3 regions of the Deefgea piscis genome follow, and region 1 is predicted to be linked to each of the others. Evidence: predicted binding sites of a transcription regulator. Region 1 holds the regulator's gene; each other region holds the start of a gene.
What was found. Region 1 encodes FNR, which switches genes on or off when oxygen is low (the NO sensors DNR and NnrR bind a similar motif). Its sites were predicted from a motif close to TTGATNNNNATCAA; they were not measured.

Region 1 (4,718 bases):
TGGGGTCTTTCATCGCCGCGCCAATTTGGATTGAAATATCAAAGCAAACAGGGAAAATCGTATTGCCATCGAGTTCTTTGGCAATATCCTCTAGCATCGCGAGGTATTGGTCTCTGAGCTCAGTGCTGGATTTGTTTTCAGTTGCTGTCATGGTCATGGAAAGTTGATGCTATTTTGTTGTTGAAGTACCTTAAGAATAGTATGTATTTAACTGAGTATTGCCTTCGCTGTAAAATAATGAGCGTATTCTCGCGCTCAGAATGTCTTATTTACAGTCTTTTTTGCATAAACCCCGTAAAATTGCGAATCTCGGCTTTTTTAGGAAATGTGCGTATGTCGCAAAATAAAATTATTCATGGGTTTCATGCTGTCACATCGCGCTTGCGGCGTTTTCCCGACTCGGTGCTAGAGGTTTACGTTAATAGTGAACGTAGCGACCCACGGATGAAAGATTTACTGAAAACCGTGAAATTACAAGATGTAAAACTGGTTCAAGTGGATGGTGCACGTTTGGATGGTATTGCTGGTCATGTACGTCATCAAGGTGTCGCGGCGCTGATTGATACTGAAAAAAGCTATTTGTCGATTGAAGATGTATTGGATGATTTAGATGAGCCACCGTTTTTATTGATTTTAGATGGGATTACCGATCCGCATAATTTGGGTGCCTGTCTGCGTGTCGCCGATGCCATGGGCGTACATGCGGTGATTGCACCTAAAGATAAATGTGTTGGCGTAACGGCGACAGTATCTAAAGTGGCTTGTGGTGCCGCTGAAGTCGTGCCGTATGTGATGGTGACTAATTTGGCGCGAACGATTCGCGACTTAAAAGAACGTGGCATTTGGGTGGTGGGTACTGCGGCCGATGGTCAGTGCGATTTGTTCCATTATGGCCAAACTGGGCCGATTGCTTGGGTGTTGGGTAATGAGGGTGAAGGCATGCGCCGTTTGACGCGTGAGCTTTGTGATAGTCTGGTATCGATTCCTATGTATGGTTCGGTAGAGAGTTTGAATGTGTCGGTAGCGGCAGGGATTGTCTTGTCTGAAAGCCGTCGTCAGCGGGTGATGGCCAAGTAAGTAGCAATCGCTGCGTTTGGTTTGAGTGTGTTTGACTGAAAGTTGGAATGATTAAATAGGTATTGCGATGCAGACTTTATACAATAAGCGCTGTATTGCAATACCTATTTTTTTGTGCTCAATTGGCTGGCGTGTATTGCGTGGGGATTTGCAAAATGAAGTTGGCTAATTGCTGTGCTGGCGAGGTATTGGTTTGGCTCCATGGGCCAAAATATTGGCGTTGTAGTGGAGAGTAGGGCTGGAAATCGTGTGCTGGCTGCTGGCTGAGAAACTCGCTGGCAAGCTGTTGTAGTACGATGGATTGTTGTTGCTGTTCACCCATTTGCTTGGCGAGCTCAGTAATGAACTCCGCTTGATTGAGCGGAATAGGCGTGGGTAGATTTGGGATTTTTTGCCAAAAAGCGGAGCTTTCTTTAGATGCGCTTTCAGTTATTGTTTGCCACGCGCGATGTGCAAAACTAGCGGCGCCAAAGTCACCAATATGTAGCCATCCATTGGCAATAGGGGCGAGTGCATCGAGTAAAGGGGCCGTGCTTTGTAGTGCCGTTAATGATCCCGCTGCGGCAAAGATAAAGCCGTATTCTGGTGCTTGTAATGCCGGTAGGGCCAGTAGTTCAATATCAGCTTGGAAGGTGTTGGGCGTTGCGTGGGGATTGGCTTGGACAAAGATCATTGCCGGCTGGGATTTGGTTTTGTCGCAAAACTGATAGTCAATTGTGGCGAAATGCTTGAGTCGATGTGCGAGCAATGCTTGTAGGGGTTGTGGCGCGACGATGGTGTAATGCATTGTAGCTCCATTGGGCTGCCGTTATGGGTTGGGCAGCCCGTGCGAGATTATTCGCCTTGGCAGTTGCTCAACAGCTTTTTCAAACTGTCACCATCAATGATTTCAATTAAGCGATTTTGAACTTTGATAAAGCCTTGATCTTGAAATTTTGACAGCGTTCGGCTAACGGTTTCAAGTTTGAGTCCGAGGTAGCTACCGATTTCTTCACGCGTCATCCGCAGATGAAAGCTAGTAGAAGAGTAGCCGCGAATAGCAAAACGTTGCGATAGGTTGAGCAAAAAAGCAGCTAGACGTTCTTCTGCCTTCATATTGCCCAATAGCAACATGACACCATGGTCGCGAACGATTTCTCGGCTCATCACTTTATATAAGTGGCGCTGCAAGAGTGGCACATCACCGGCTAATTCTTCAATCTCACCAAAGGGCAGTTCACACACTTCGCTGTCTTCGAGTGCGATGGCGTCGCAAGTATGAAAGTCTGAACTAATCGCGTCCATGCCCATTAATTCGCCCGACATATGAAAGCCGGTGACTTGTTCGCGGCCGTCTTCAGAAATCACGCTGGCTTTAAAAAATCCAACGCGAATGGCAAAGAGCGATTTAAAGGGTTCACCAGCACGGTAAAGTGCTTCACCGCGTTTGATCGGTCGAGCTTGCGTGATAATGGCATCGAGCTCTTGCATTTCTTCGGGGTTCAGTCCGATAGGGAGGCAAAGTTCACGCAAGCTGCAGTTAGAACATGATTGACGAAGGTGGCGAGGTGTCAGTTCGCGGATTTGAATATTTTGAATCATATAAGGCTCGATGTACGCTTGAATGATAATTTCAGCAGCTGTTGTAAAGCAAAACCAGCTATCTATAAAGAGGGATGTTATATTTTATCTGATTTAGATCAAACTTTATTCTGCAGGTCCATCTTATCCTGCGACCAAAGCAAAGTTACTGGGAAAGATCATGATCTCGAAAAAAATAAACATTACTGCGCCAGCTATTGATTTCGATCGTGAGTTAATTGTGCGTTACGATGGCAAAGGCCCTCGATATACCTCCTACCCAACTGCGGATCGATTTGTCGCTGGTCTTAGCCAAGAGGCGCATTCGGCCTGCTTAAGTCAGCGCATGCCTGGCGCCTTGTCGATGCCTTTGTCATTGTACTTCCATTTGCCGTTCTGTAATACGATATGTTACTACTGCGGTTGTAATAAAATTATTACTAAAGATCAGTCTAAAGCCGATGAATATCTCGATTATCTCACGCAAGAGATAAAGATGTACGGTGATTTGTTGCCGAATCGACCTAAAGTGAGTCAATTGCACTTAGGTGGCGGCACGCCGACCTTTTTGTCGCATGCCCAGCTGCAGCGTTTGATGGATGTGGTTAATGCCCATTTCACTTTATTAGAAACTGGCGAATATTCCATTGAAATTGACCCTCGTAAAGTCGGTGAAGAGACAATTAAGCATTTGGCTCAATTGGGCTTTAACCGAATGAGTGTGGGTATTCAAGATTTTAATCCCGAGGTGCAGATTGCGGTGAATCGCGTGCAGTCAGAGGAAGAAACTCGCACGGTGATTGAAGCGGCTAGAATGCATGGCTTTCGCTCAGTCAGCGTTGATTTGATTTATGGTTTGCCAAAACAAACTGCGGAGTCGCTAGCAGAAACGATTGATCGCGTGCTGTTGCTCAAGCCAGATCGTATTGCGCTATATAACTACGCGCATTTGCCTGAGCGCTTTATGCCGCAGCGCCGAATTAATGCGGATGAGTTGCCGTCTGCAGAAGTGAAGCTCGATATTTTACAAAATTCAATCGAGCAATTAACTCAGGCCGGTTATGTCTTAATTGGCATGGATCACTTTGCGCTACCCAATGATGATCTGGCGGTTGCGCAGCGTCGTGGTCGCTTGCAACGAAATTTCCAAGGATATTCAACGCATGCCGATTGTGATTTGCTGGCATTTGGCGTGTCTTCGATTGGTAAGGTTGGCGCGAACTACTACCAAAATGTAAAAACTTTAGAAGAATATTACGCCAAGCTAGCAGTAAACGAATTTCCGATTGAGCGTGGCCTAACTATGAATCGGGATGATGCGCTGCGCCGCGCGGTGATTCAGGCCTTGATGTGTCAGTTTGAATTGTTTTTTCAAACGTTTGAAGCCAGTTATATGATTGATTTTAGTGATTACTTTGCTGAAGAGCTTGAGTTGCTAAAACCTTTGGCCGCAGATGGCTTATTGGTCTTGGAAGTGGATTCCATCGTAGTAACCCCGAAGGGGCGGATGTTAATTCGTTCGATTGCGATGGTGTTTGATGCGTATTTACGGACAAAAGCAACTAAAGCAAGGTATTCTCAACTGATTTAATGGCTTGTGGCGCGGTATGCTGGAATTAGATTGGCTGGCTTTGTTTTTAGCAGGTTTACTTGGTGGTGGTCATTGCGCAGGGATGTGCGGTGGTATTGTCGGGGCGTTTAGTGCCAATTTACCCAAAGGCCCAAGGTTGCTGTATGACTTGGGCTTTAATTTTGGCCGTTTGGCTGGGTATGTTGTTATCGGCGGCATATTAGGTGGCATCGCGAGCTTTACTGCGCTGGGTCAGTTGCAGGCATTAAAATCAATTTTGTTTATTTTGGCCAATATATTGCTCATTGTTTTGGGCTTATATATTGCAGGGTGGTCGTTGTGGCTCACTCAAATTGAAAAAATAGGCCAGCCGCTTTGGCGGGCAATTCAACCGATTTTACGGCGATTTTTGCCGATTCGTTCAGTCTGGCATACACCATTGATTGGTTTTTTATGGGGCTGGATTCCTTGTGGGCTGGTTTATACCGCCAGCTTGGCTGCGCTATCAACG
Region 2 (4,718 bases), 1.6 Mb from region 1:
TGCCCACCAGCGCAATCAATGCCAACAGAATCAGGAGTACTTTTCTAAGTTTCAGCATTCATCACTTCCCTTAAATTGAAGATGGTATACATTTTATACCGTTATAAAATATGTAAATCACGCTCACTCGATCAATCATCCCTTGATTCAGCACGGAAGATCGCTAAATTTAGCGAGCGAAATGCTGCCGTAAATTGCACTTGGAATTCTCAGAAAATTCAGTGTAACGTATTCCCAAGTAAGTTGAGTGTCAATCAATCCTTGCACTTTTCCTAGTAATTCAAGCCCTTACCAATACCCCCATCCCCGTTTTGGTGATAATCACAGCGCAGTATGCTGAGTAACGGCTGCTATAATCTAGCGATTAAATTCTTTTAATTGGATAGTCCAATGTCAAACGCTTGCCCACAATGCACTTTGGAAAACACTTATCCAGATGGCGATAACTATGTTTGTGCTGACTGTGGCTTTGAATGGCCGATGGTCGCAGAAGTAGAAGAAAGCGATGTGCGCATCGTTAAAGATGCCAATGGCAATGTGCTACAAGACGGCGATTCTGTCGTGGTGGTGAAAGACTTAAAAGTCAAAGGCACTTCTAGCACGTTAAAAGTCGGCACTAAAATCAAAGGGATCCGCATTGTTGACGGTGACCATGAAGTCGATTGCAAAACCGATTTGGGCAGCATGATGCTCAAAGCCTGTTTTTTGAAGAAAGCCTGAGGCTAGGTGCCTGCAGGGCGGCCTATCAATCGTCAGCAGACCCTCGCAGCGATGACTGCACCATAAAAAATGCCCGCAATCGATGCGGGCATTTTTGTAGCTGCTAATTACTCTAATTACTTAATGGCAGTTATTTTTTTGATACTGCATGGCCACCAAAGGCATTGCGCATCATCGACAATAATTTCATTGCGTAATCGTCATTACCACGTGAAGCAAAACGTGCGTACAAGGCGCTCGACATTACTGGTGCAGGAATGCCCAATTCAACCGATTCCAGTACTGACCAACGGCCTTCACCTGAGTCAGGAACAAAGGCGTTTAAATCAGCCAATTCAGTGTCTTGCTGTAAAGTATCAGCGATTAAATCTAGCAACCATGAGCGAACCACAGAGCTATGACGCCAGGTTTCAGAAATCGCTGCCACATCCAAATCGAATTCTTCTTTGGCTTTGAGCATCGCAAAGCCTTCAGCAAACGCTTGCATCATGCCGTATTCGATACCGTTGTGTAGCATCTTGGTGTAGTGGCCTGAGCCTGCTGGACCAGTGTGTGTCCAACCGCGATCAGCGCCCGGCGCCAAGATTTTCATAAATGGTTCGGCCATCGCAGCTGCGTCTTTTTCGCCACCAAACATCAAGCAGTAGCCGTTTTGCAGCCCCCAAACACCACCTGAAACACCTGCATCAACAAATTTAATATTCATTGCGGCCAATTCAGCACCGTGGCGTTGGCTGTCTTTATACATGGCATTAGCACCGTCGATGATCAAATCACCCGGAGCGAGCAAGGTTTTCATTTCGTCGAATGCGGCCTCAGAGATCGCGCCGGATGGCAACATCAGCCAGACCACGCGTGGCGTTGGCAATGCGGCAATCAATTCAGGTACGCTGGCAAATGCTTTGAAGTTAGCTTCTTCTTGCGCCAGTTGGCTACGGGTGTCAGCACTGACGTCAAAGCCAAAGACCGTCGCTCCGCCTCGAGAGAGTCGACGTGCCATATTGCCGCCCATTTTACCTAAACCGATCATTGCGATATTCATGCTATTTCCTTTGTATTGATTGCCCCGCCGAATACTTAAATTCGAAGCGTAAATCATGCAGTTTTATCGGGATATTCTCTACCACCGAAGCACTAGGCATGCTTTTTTTTGATTTGTATTAAAGTTTCATGAGAGCGTAACGCCTAAGCTAGGCGCAAATTCTCACGTTGGGTTACGCTATTATGCCTTCTTTAGCACCACATTTGCCGCAATTAATTTGCCCTGCTGGTAGTTTACCAGCCCTAAAAGCAGCAGTTCAGTCTGGTGCTGATGCGGTTTATCTTGGTTTTAAGAATGCGACCAATGCCCGCAATTTCGCTGGGCTTAATTTTACCGACTCACAGCTTAAATCGGGTGTTGAATATGCACAATCCCAAGGTCGGGAAGTACTCATTGCCATTAACACGTACCCGCAAGCGGGTCGAACCGCTGAATGGCATGCTTCAATCGACGCCGCAGCCGACTTAGGCGCCAATGCGGTGATCTTGGCCGACTTGGGTTTACTTGAGTACGCCACCCGCCGCCACCCCCAGTTACGCCGCCATTTATCAGTGCAAGGTTCCGCCACCAATTTTGAAGCGGTGAACCTCGCATATGAACATTTTGGCATTAGCCGCGCCGTTCTGCCACGGGTTTTGACTTTGCCACAAATCGAATACGTCATTAAAAACACCCCCGTCGAAATCGAAGTGTTTGGTTTTGGTAGCTTGTGCGTAATGGCCGAAGGCCGCTGTATTTTATCGAGCTATGCAACCGGCGAATCGCCAAATACCCATGGTGTGTGTTCACCTGCAAGCCATGTGCAATGGCTACCTAAGGGCGATACCCTTGATACCCGCTTAAATGGCATTTTGATCGACCATTTTGAAAAAGACGAACCTGCCGGTTATCCAACTCTGTGTAAAGGCCGCTTTGAAGTCGGCGACGCTAGCTATTACGCGATGGAAGAGCCAACTAGCCTTAATGCATTGTCGGTATTGCCCGAGCTGATCCGCATGGGCGTGAAAGCCATTAAAGTCGAAGGCCGACAACGCAGCCCGGCTTATGTCAGCGAAGTGACCAAAACACTCCGTGCGGCGATTGATGCAGCGAGCGATCCACGCTATTCGGTCAAACCCGCGTGGCAACAGGCACTCAGTAAAGTATCGGAAGGGCATCAACAAACGCTTGGGGCGTATAGCCGACCTTGGCGCTAAGACGCACCTAATTTACAAAAGCCACGCCGCCAGCGCGGCTTTTCAGTTTTAAATTCATCGAGGAAGATCCATGCAACTCACTCTTGGCCCGCTGCTTTACTATTGGTCACGCCAAGCCACACTCGATTTTTATGCCGCTGCTGCCGATTGGGATGTGAGCACGATTTATCTGGGTGAAGTGGTTTGCGCTCGCCGCCATGAATTACGCACTAGCGATTGGTTGGCGCTCGGCCAGCAATTATGCCAAGCCGGCAAAACCGTCGTTTACAGCTCGCAAGCTTTGCTCGAATCGGGTTCGGATTTATCGTCATTACGCCGTTTTGCCAAAGAAGGCGGCTTACTCGAAGCCAATGATTTGGGCGCAGTAAAAATCGCGCGCGATTTAGCGATTCCATATATTGCTGGCCCGCATCTGAATATTTACAACGGCGCCACGCTCGACTGGCATCAAGCCGCAGGCGCCATTCGCTGGCTACCCTCGCTCGAAGCGAGTCGCGCAGCGATTGTGGCGACATTGGCAGAAGCCAAATTACCGATTGAAACCGAAATCTTTGCCCATGGCCGCTTGCCACTGGCTTTTTCTGCGCGCTGCTTTACCGCCAGGCATTACGATTTAAGCAAAGATGCCTGTGAATTTAAGTGTATCGAGCACGCCGATGGCCAGTTGCTCAAAACACGCGAAGGGCAAGACTTCTTGCGTCTAAACGGTATTCAAACGCAATCGGCAGCTTGCCATGCCTTAATTTATGATTTGGCCAGCGTCACCAACTTGGGTGCCAGCCATTTACGCATTAGTCCACAAGCAGAGTTTACCGATGAAATTGTTGCCGCCTACGCCGCAGCGCTCGCTCAGCCGACATCGGCGACGCAATTTGATTGGCAACGTATTAATCCCGAAGGTCTGGTCAATGGCTATTGGCATGGCCAAGCAGGCATTTGCATGAAGGAAACCGTATGAACATCCCAGCGCCGTTGATTAAATTACTGGCCGTACTCCCCGAAACACCGCCCACCGCCGTTACGGTGACGCTGCTCAATTTGGTTCGCAAACAATTGTGGCCCGAAGAAGATTTTGCGTGGTGGGAAGGCCGGCAAGTACGGATGGCGGTTAGCGATTTAAACTGGGGTATTACGCTAAGCTACCAGAATGGCCGCTTTGTATGTGGCGATACCCCTGCAGATGTCACATTAACCGCCAGCTTGGCTGATTATTGGTTAATTGCGCGGCGACAAGAAGATCCAGACACCTTGTTTTTTCAGCGCCGCCTGAGCATCACTGGTGATACCGAGTTGGGCCTAACGCTAAAAAACTTAATGGATGCGACCGATTTCTCGCCGCTATTTGCGCGCTTGCCGAGCAGCGTGCGGATGAGATTAAACGTTTAAACCGTCTGTTGCCGTTGAGTTCTCGCCAAAGTTGGCGGCGAGCAAACCCAACGTCAACCCAGCCTAATCGCCAATGGCGGTCGATTAGGCTTGAAATTGCGCGATATTTTTTTGTAAATCAGCGACTAAGTCGAGCAGCTGATCGGTTTCAAGACTGATTTGATTGACCGCATTGCTCGCAGTATCGATTTTATGATTAATTTCTTGCATCGCATTGGCGGTGTCTTGAATTGAAAGCGTTTCTTTTTGTGCCGCGCTGGCAATACCCATCGACAAGACTTTCATTTCTGCAGTGTTTTGCACAATCGCATTTTGCCCTTCCATCGCACTGGCCACATCAATCGCGCCTTGATTCACACCCTCGCTCACCTCAT
Region 3 (4,718 bases), 1.0 Mb from region 1:
ACGGTATGGCGATTGGTGGCTTGTCGGTTGGTGAGCCCAAAGAAGAAATGGAGCGCATTTTGGCGCATACCGCGCCGCAATTGCCAGTCAACAAACCACGCTACCTAATGGGGGTGGGTACGCCTGAAGACTTGGTATATGGCGTATCGCAAGGCATTGATATGTTTGACTGCGTGATGCCAACGCGCAACGCCCGCAACGGCATGATGTTTACCCGTTATGGCAACGTTAAAATCAAAAATGCGCATTACAAAAAAGATCTGCGCCCGCTAGATGAAAGCTGTGATTGCTACACTTGCCGCAATTTTAGCCGTGCCTATCTGCATCATTTGTTCCGTTGCCAAGAAATTTTGAGCTCGCAGCTTAATACCATCCACAATCTGCACTACTACCAAGTGCTGATGGCGGAAATGCGCGCCGCAATTGAAGTCGATCAATTCCCGCAATTTGTCGCCAAATTCCATGCCGAGCGAGCTCGCGGCGTAGATTAAGCCATTTATTACTGCAGCATTGCTAAAGCCACCGCAAGGTGTAATGCCGTTCACTTAGCCAAGTGAGCGGCATTTTTTTTCTCGATTTCATTGCTGGTGTCGCTTTTGACGCCAAGGCACAGAGAAAATCAATTGCAAAACCATCAATTTCCTCCGCGCCTCTGCGCCTCTGCGTCAGGTTTTCAGGGTTTGTCGTTAAGTGAACTGTATTTACCGCAAGGTGGCTTTTTTCGTATGGATTAAGTCAGTCTAAATTAAGCTATGCTGGGTCTGATGTCGTGCCAGCCGTTGCCAATCACTTGTGTATGGCTCATTGAGTTTTGCTGGCACGCTAGCGTAAGCAGTTACGTTAAGTCTAAAGACCTTGAGTGTTTCGCTGAGTGAGACGAAAAATGGCTGCAAATTTAAAACTAGCTGAACTATTGGGTTCGCTCAGTTATGCCTTAGATCTAACTGAAGGACAGCCTGAAGGCCATTGCGTGCGTTGTTGCTGGATTGGCGTGCATATTGGCCGGCAAATTGGCATGGACGAAGCGCAGATTTGGGCTTTGTATTACACCTTATTACTCAAGGATTTGGGTTGCAGCAGCAATGCGGCGCGAATTTGCGAGCTGTATTTGGTCGACGATCAGCACTTTAAACATGATTTCAAATTAGTCGGTAATAATTTATCGCAAGTTTTAGGCTTTGTTTTTGAGCACACCGGCAAAAATGAAAACTGGACGCAGCGCTTAACGGCGATTTTGAATATTTTGCGTAATGGCGATCAAATCGCCCAAGAGTTAATTCAAACCCGCTGTGATCGTGGTGCACGTATTGCCCGCCAGCTGCGGTTCCCTGAAGCCGTGGCGCAAGGGATTCATTCATTAGATGAACATTGGGATGGTAGTGGCCGACCAGAAGGTTTGCGTGGCAGCGCGATTCCAATCCATGCGCGGATTGCCTTATTAGCGCAAGTGATTGATGTATTTAATTTCTCGCACGGCATGGAAGCCGCCCGTTTAGAAATTCAGCAGCGTGCCGGCGTGTGGTTTGACCCTGAATTGGTGGCTGCGTTTAATGTGGTTGGCCAAGAACCGGCATTTTGGCAGGCGTTGAACGATCCCAATATTGATCAAATCGTGCAGTCGCTAGAGCCCGCGCAATGGACTCAGCCACTGGATGAGCAATACATGGACGATATCGCCTCGGCATTTGGTCAAGTGGTGGATGCCAAAAGCCCGTTTACCGCTGGGCATAGTGAGCGGGTGGGTTTTTATGCCAATTTAATCGCGCAAGAAATGGGTTTTTCTGCCGAGCGTTGTCAATGGATTACCCGCGCAGCGTTATTGCACGACGTCGGCAAGCTAGGGGTGAGTAGCCGAATTTTGGAAAAACCGGGGCGTTTAACCGATGAAGAATTTCGGGCCGTGCAACAACACGCCAGCTTAACTGAAACTATTTTGGGAAAAATTGCCCAGTTTGCCGAATTAGCCGTGGTGGCCGCAGCGCATCACGAGCGTCTCGACGGGCAAGGCTATCCGCGCAAAATCAGTGGCGCAGCGATTTGTATGGAAACGCGCATTATCACCGTCGCCGATATTTTTGACACCATCAGCGCCGAGCGCCCGTATCACGCCGCCAATTCGCCAGAAAAAACCATTGAGATCATGCGCGGCATGCTGGGATCAGCCATTGATGCCGATTGCTTTGCCGCATTGCAAAGCGTAGTGATGCGCGAAAGTATGCTATCGCCTGCTTAGTGGGATCTACTCAAGCACTTGTGATATTGCCTATCTCCATTGGGTATTGCCGTGTAGATCTTGTTGTATAGATATTGCAGTGATATACCCATTTCTTTGCGATTAGGTTTTAAGCGCTTGGCGCTGGTATTCATCGCTAAGGGTTTGCCTGTAGCGGTTTGCCGTGAATGAATTTAAACCCTGCGCCAAGTGTTGTAGATAGGGGAGGCTGGCTCGGGCTTGGCTCACTTTTTGATGTGGATCAAACAGTGGCAGTGCGGCGCTGGGCAGTATGGCGGCTTCTGAGGGAGTCAGCGATGAGTTTATTGATTGAATGGAATGAAACGTTATCGGTCGGGATTCAAGAGATTGATGAGCAGCATAAAGTGCTGGTGAATTTATTAAATGAATTACACGATGCGATTCGCCAGCATCATGGCCGTGAGGCCTCGGTGGAGATTTTGCAGCGTTTGGCCGATTACACCCGTATCCACTTCACGGTAGAAGAAAGCTTGATGCGAATTTTGGGTTATCCCGATTATGAAACGCACAAACAGCATCATGAAGAGTTGATTGGGCAAATGGTGGATTTGCAAGCCAGGCTCAATCAAGGAGAAGCGGTGTCTTTTGAGTTGCTGCATTTTTTACGCAATTGGTTGACGCGGCATATTATGGAAGCCGATCAACGCTATGTTGAGCACTTCTTATCGCGCGGCGTGCAAAAAACGTGGCAAAAGAAAGGCTGGTTAGAACGCTTTTGGTCTTGATCGCCAATCGTATCTCGGTGGTGATGCCAAAAAAAAAACGCACAGCGGACTGTGCGTTTTTTATTGCTACTCGAAGGCTGCATTTACCGCATCACACAGCTTGATCGTTATTGTCATTCACGATCTTTTTGGCGGGTTTGTGCGGCGAAAAATGCTCGGCATGGGTATACAGCTGCAAATTAAAATGCGCCTGATCATCGCGATAGTCAACGCGCGGTGCATCGGCGCTGTGATGAAACGTCCACCAGCAATAAATTAAATACACTGCGCCCGCCAAGATTAACGCCCATGTGATCCAGATGCTGATCATTATCTATACTCCGCAGTCAACAATCAGTCAGCATAGTAAAAGATACGTCGAAAGCAAATACTTTGTTAGGCCAGCTTTACGGCGATTAAATCAGGTTACGGACTCAGCATCATATATGCGCGCCAGTTTTAAAGGCCGCTCGCTAAACCCGCAGCGGTATTAGGGTAGCGTAATTGCAGCTTGAGCTCATTTTTGGCGCGGGCATTGCCAATTTGCCGCGATTCATTCAAATAAGACAATAGGGCGGGCGACAGCCGCGTTTGCGCTTCGACTCGGCTAATGCGTGGCGGACGCGCCAGCTGCATCGCATCGGCGACTTGATCAAAATAATCGCCCATTTTATGCGGCTCATCATCCACGATATTGTAAGTGCGTAGCGGCAAACCGCGAAACAGCGCCAAACATAGCGCATGCGCTAAATCATCGGCATGAATATGATTGCTATAACTGTCTTCTTCACGGTGGAGCACCGGTTCACCCCGCGCAATGCGCTCCAGCGGTAAACGATTGGCAGCATAAATACCAGGCGAGCGTAAAATGCTCAGTCGAACACCGTGCCGTCCTGCCCAATCACGCAATTGTTTTTCGGCATCGACTCGGCGCAATGCGCGCAGCGATTGCGTTTTAAGCGGGCTGCTTTCATTAATCCATTGCCCTGCATAATCGCCATAAACACCGCTGGTGCTGATGTAAACAGCTCGGCGTAAGCGCTGTGGTAAAATTTTATTTTGCTGGATATTGGCGTGGCTTAGAGCGGCAATTAAGGCTCGCGTTCGTTGATCGCCCACGCCGTCACCGGGTGGTGCGCTGTGAATCAAATACTCAGCAATGCCACTTAAGCGTGCTAAAGATTTTGGCCGATCTAAATCGGCAAGAATAGGGCGAACACCAAGGGTATTGAGCTGTAATGCAGATTCTTTAGAGCGTGCAGTTGCATACACCGTAAAGTGCTGCTTAAGCCAAGGCAGGGCGCGGCGAACAACATCGCCACAACCAATAATCAATAAGCGTGGTTTTTTCATAGATTTAGTAGCTCACAGCGTGGCGTAGTTAAGGGCAGGCATTGGTCAATGCTCGACACGCATTAACACAGTATGGAATGAATATGAGTCAACAACTTACCATCGAACCTTCGGGCCAGCAACTCTCTGTCTTTAAGGGAGAGACCTTGCTCGACGCCGCCATGCGAGAAGGTTTTAACATGCCGTATGGTTGTAAAAACGGATCGTGCGGCGCCTGCAAAGGCAAGGTGCTCAGCGGCGAAGTCGTCCATGGTGATCATTCTGAAACGGCGCTGAGCGCGGCCGAGCAAGAACAAGGTTATGCCTTATTTTGTTGCGCCACACCGGTCAGCGATCAAGTGAGTATCGAATGCCGCGAAGTCAGCGCCACTAAAGATATCCAAATTAAAACCTTGCCAACACGCATC

Region 2: ubiU (ubiquinone anaerobic biosynthesis protein UbiU) is a predicted target of FNR. The motif match lies at 1,871-1,884, and genes of this name have one in related genera.
Region 3: K4H25_RS05600 (bacteriohemerythrin) is a predicted target of FNR. The motif match lies at 2,465-2,478, and genes of this name have one in related genera.

The regions. Positions count from the first base shown of each region.
Region 1 covers NZ_CP081149.1:2,232,018-2,236,735, reverse strand. The annotation lists gene K4H25_RS10365 (HDOD domain-containing protein) at 1-157, opposite strand, end outside; gene rlmB (23S rRNA (guanosine(2251)-2'-O)-methyltransferase RlmB) at 334-1,077, shown strand; gene K4H25_RS10355 (hypothetical protein) at 1,196-1,864, opposite strand; gene fnr (fumarate/nitrate reduction transcriptional regulator Fnr) at 1,912-2,658, opposite strand; gene hemN (oxygen-independent coproporphyrinogen III oxidase) at 2,819-4,228, shown strand; gene K4H25_RS10340 (sulfite exporter TauE/SafE family protein) at 4,245-4,718, shown strand, end outside.
Region 2 covers NZ_CP081149.1:206,924-211,641, forward strand. The annotation lists gene K4H25_RS00955 (DUF1523 family protein) at 1-58, opposite strand, end outside; gene K4H25_RS00960 (zinc ribbon domain-containing protein YjdM) at 391-720, shown strand; gene gnd (phosphogluconate dehydrogenase (NAD(+)-dependent, decarboxylating)) at 851-1,762, opposite strand; gene ubiU (ubiquinone anaerobic biosynthesis protein UbiU) at 1,945-2,958, shown strand; gene K4H25_RS00975 (U32 family peptidase) at 3,029-3,916, shown strand; gene ubiT (ubiquinone anaerobic biosynthesis accessory factor UbiT) at 3,913-4,344, shown strand; gene K4H25_RS00985 (methyl-accepting chemotaxis protein) at 4,429-4,718, opposite strand, start outside.
Region 3 covers NZ_CP081149.1:1,194,072-1,198,789, forward strand. The annotation lists gene tgt (tRNA guanosine(34) transglycosylase Tgt) at 1-491, shown strand, start outside; gene K4H25_RS05595 (HD-GYP domain-containing protein) at 884-2,233, shown strand; gene K4H25_RS05600 (bacteriohemerythrin) at 2,530-2,979, shown strand; gene K4H25_RS05605 (hypothetical protein) at 3,071-3,289, opposite strand; gene K4H25_RS05610 (NAD-dependent epimerase/dehydratase family protein) at 3,418-4,311, opposite strand; gene K4H25_RS05615 (CDP-6-deoxy-delta-3,4-glucoseen reductase) at 4,395-4,718, shown strand, end outside.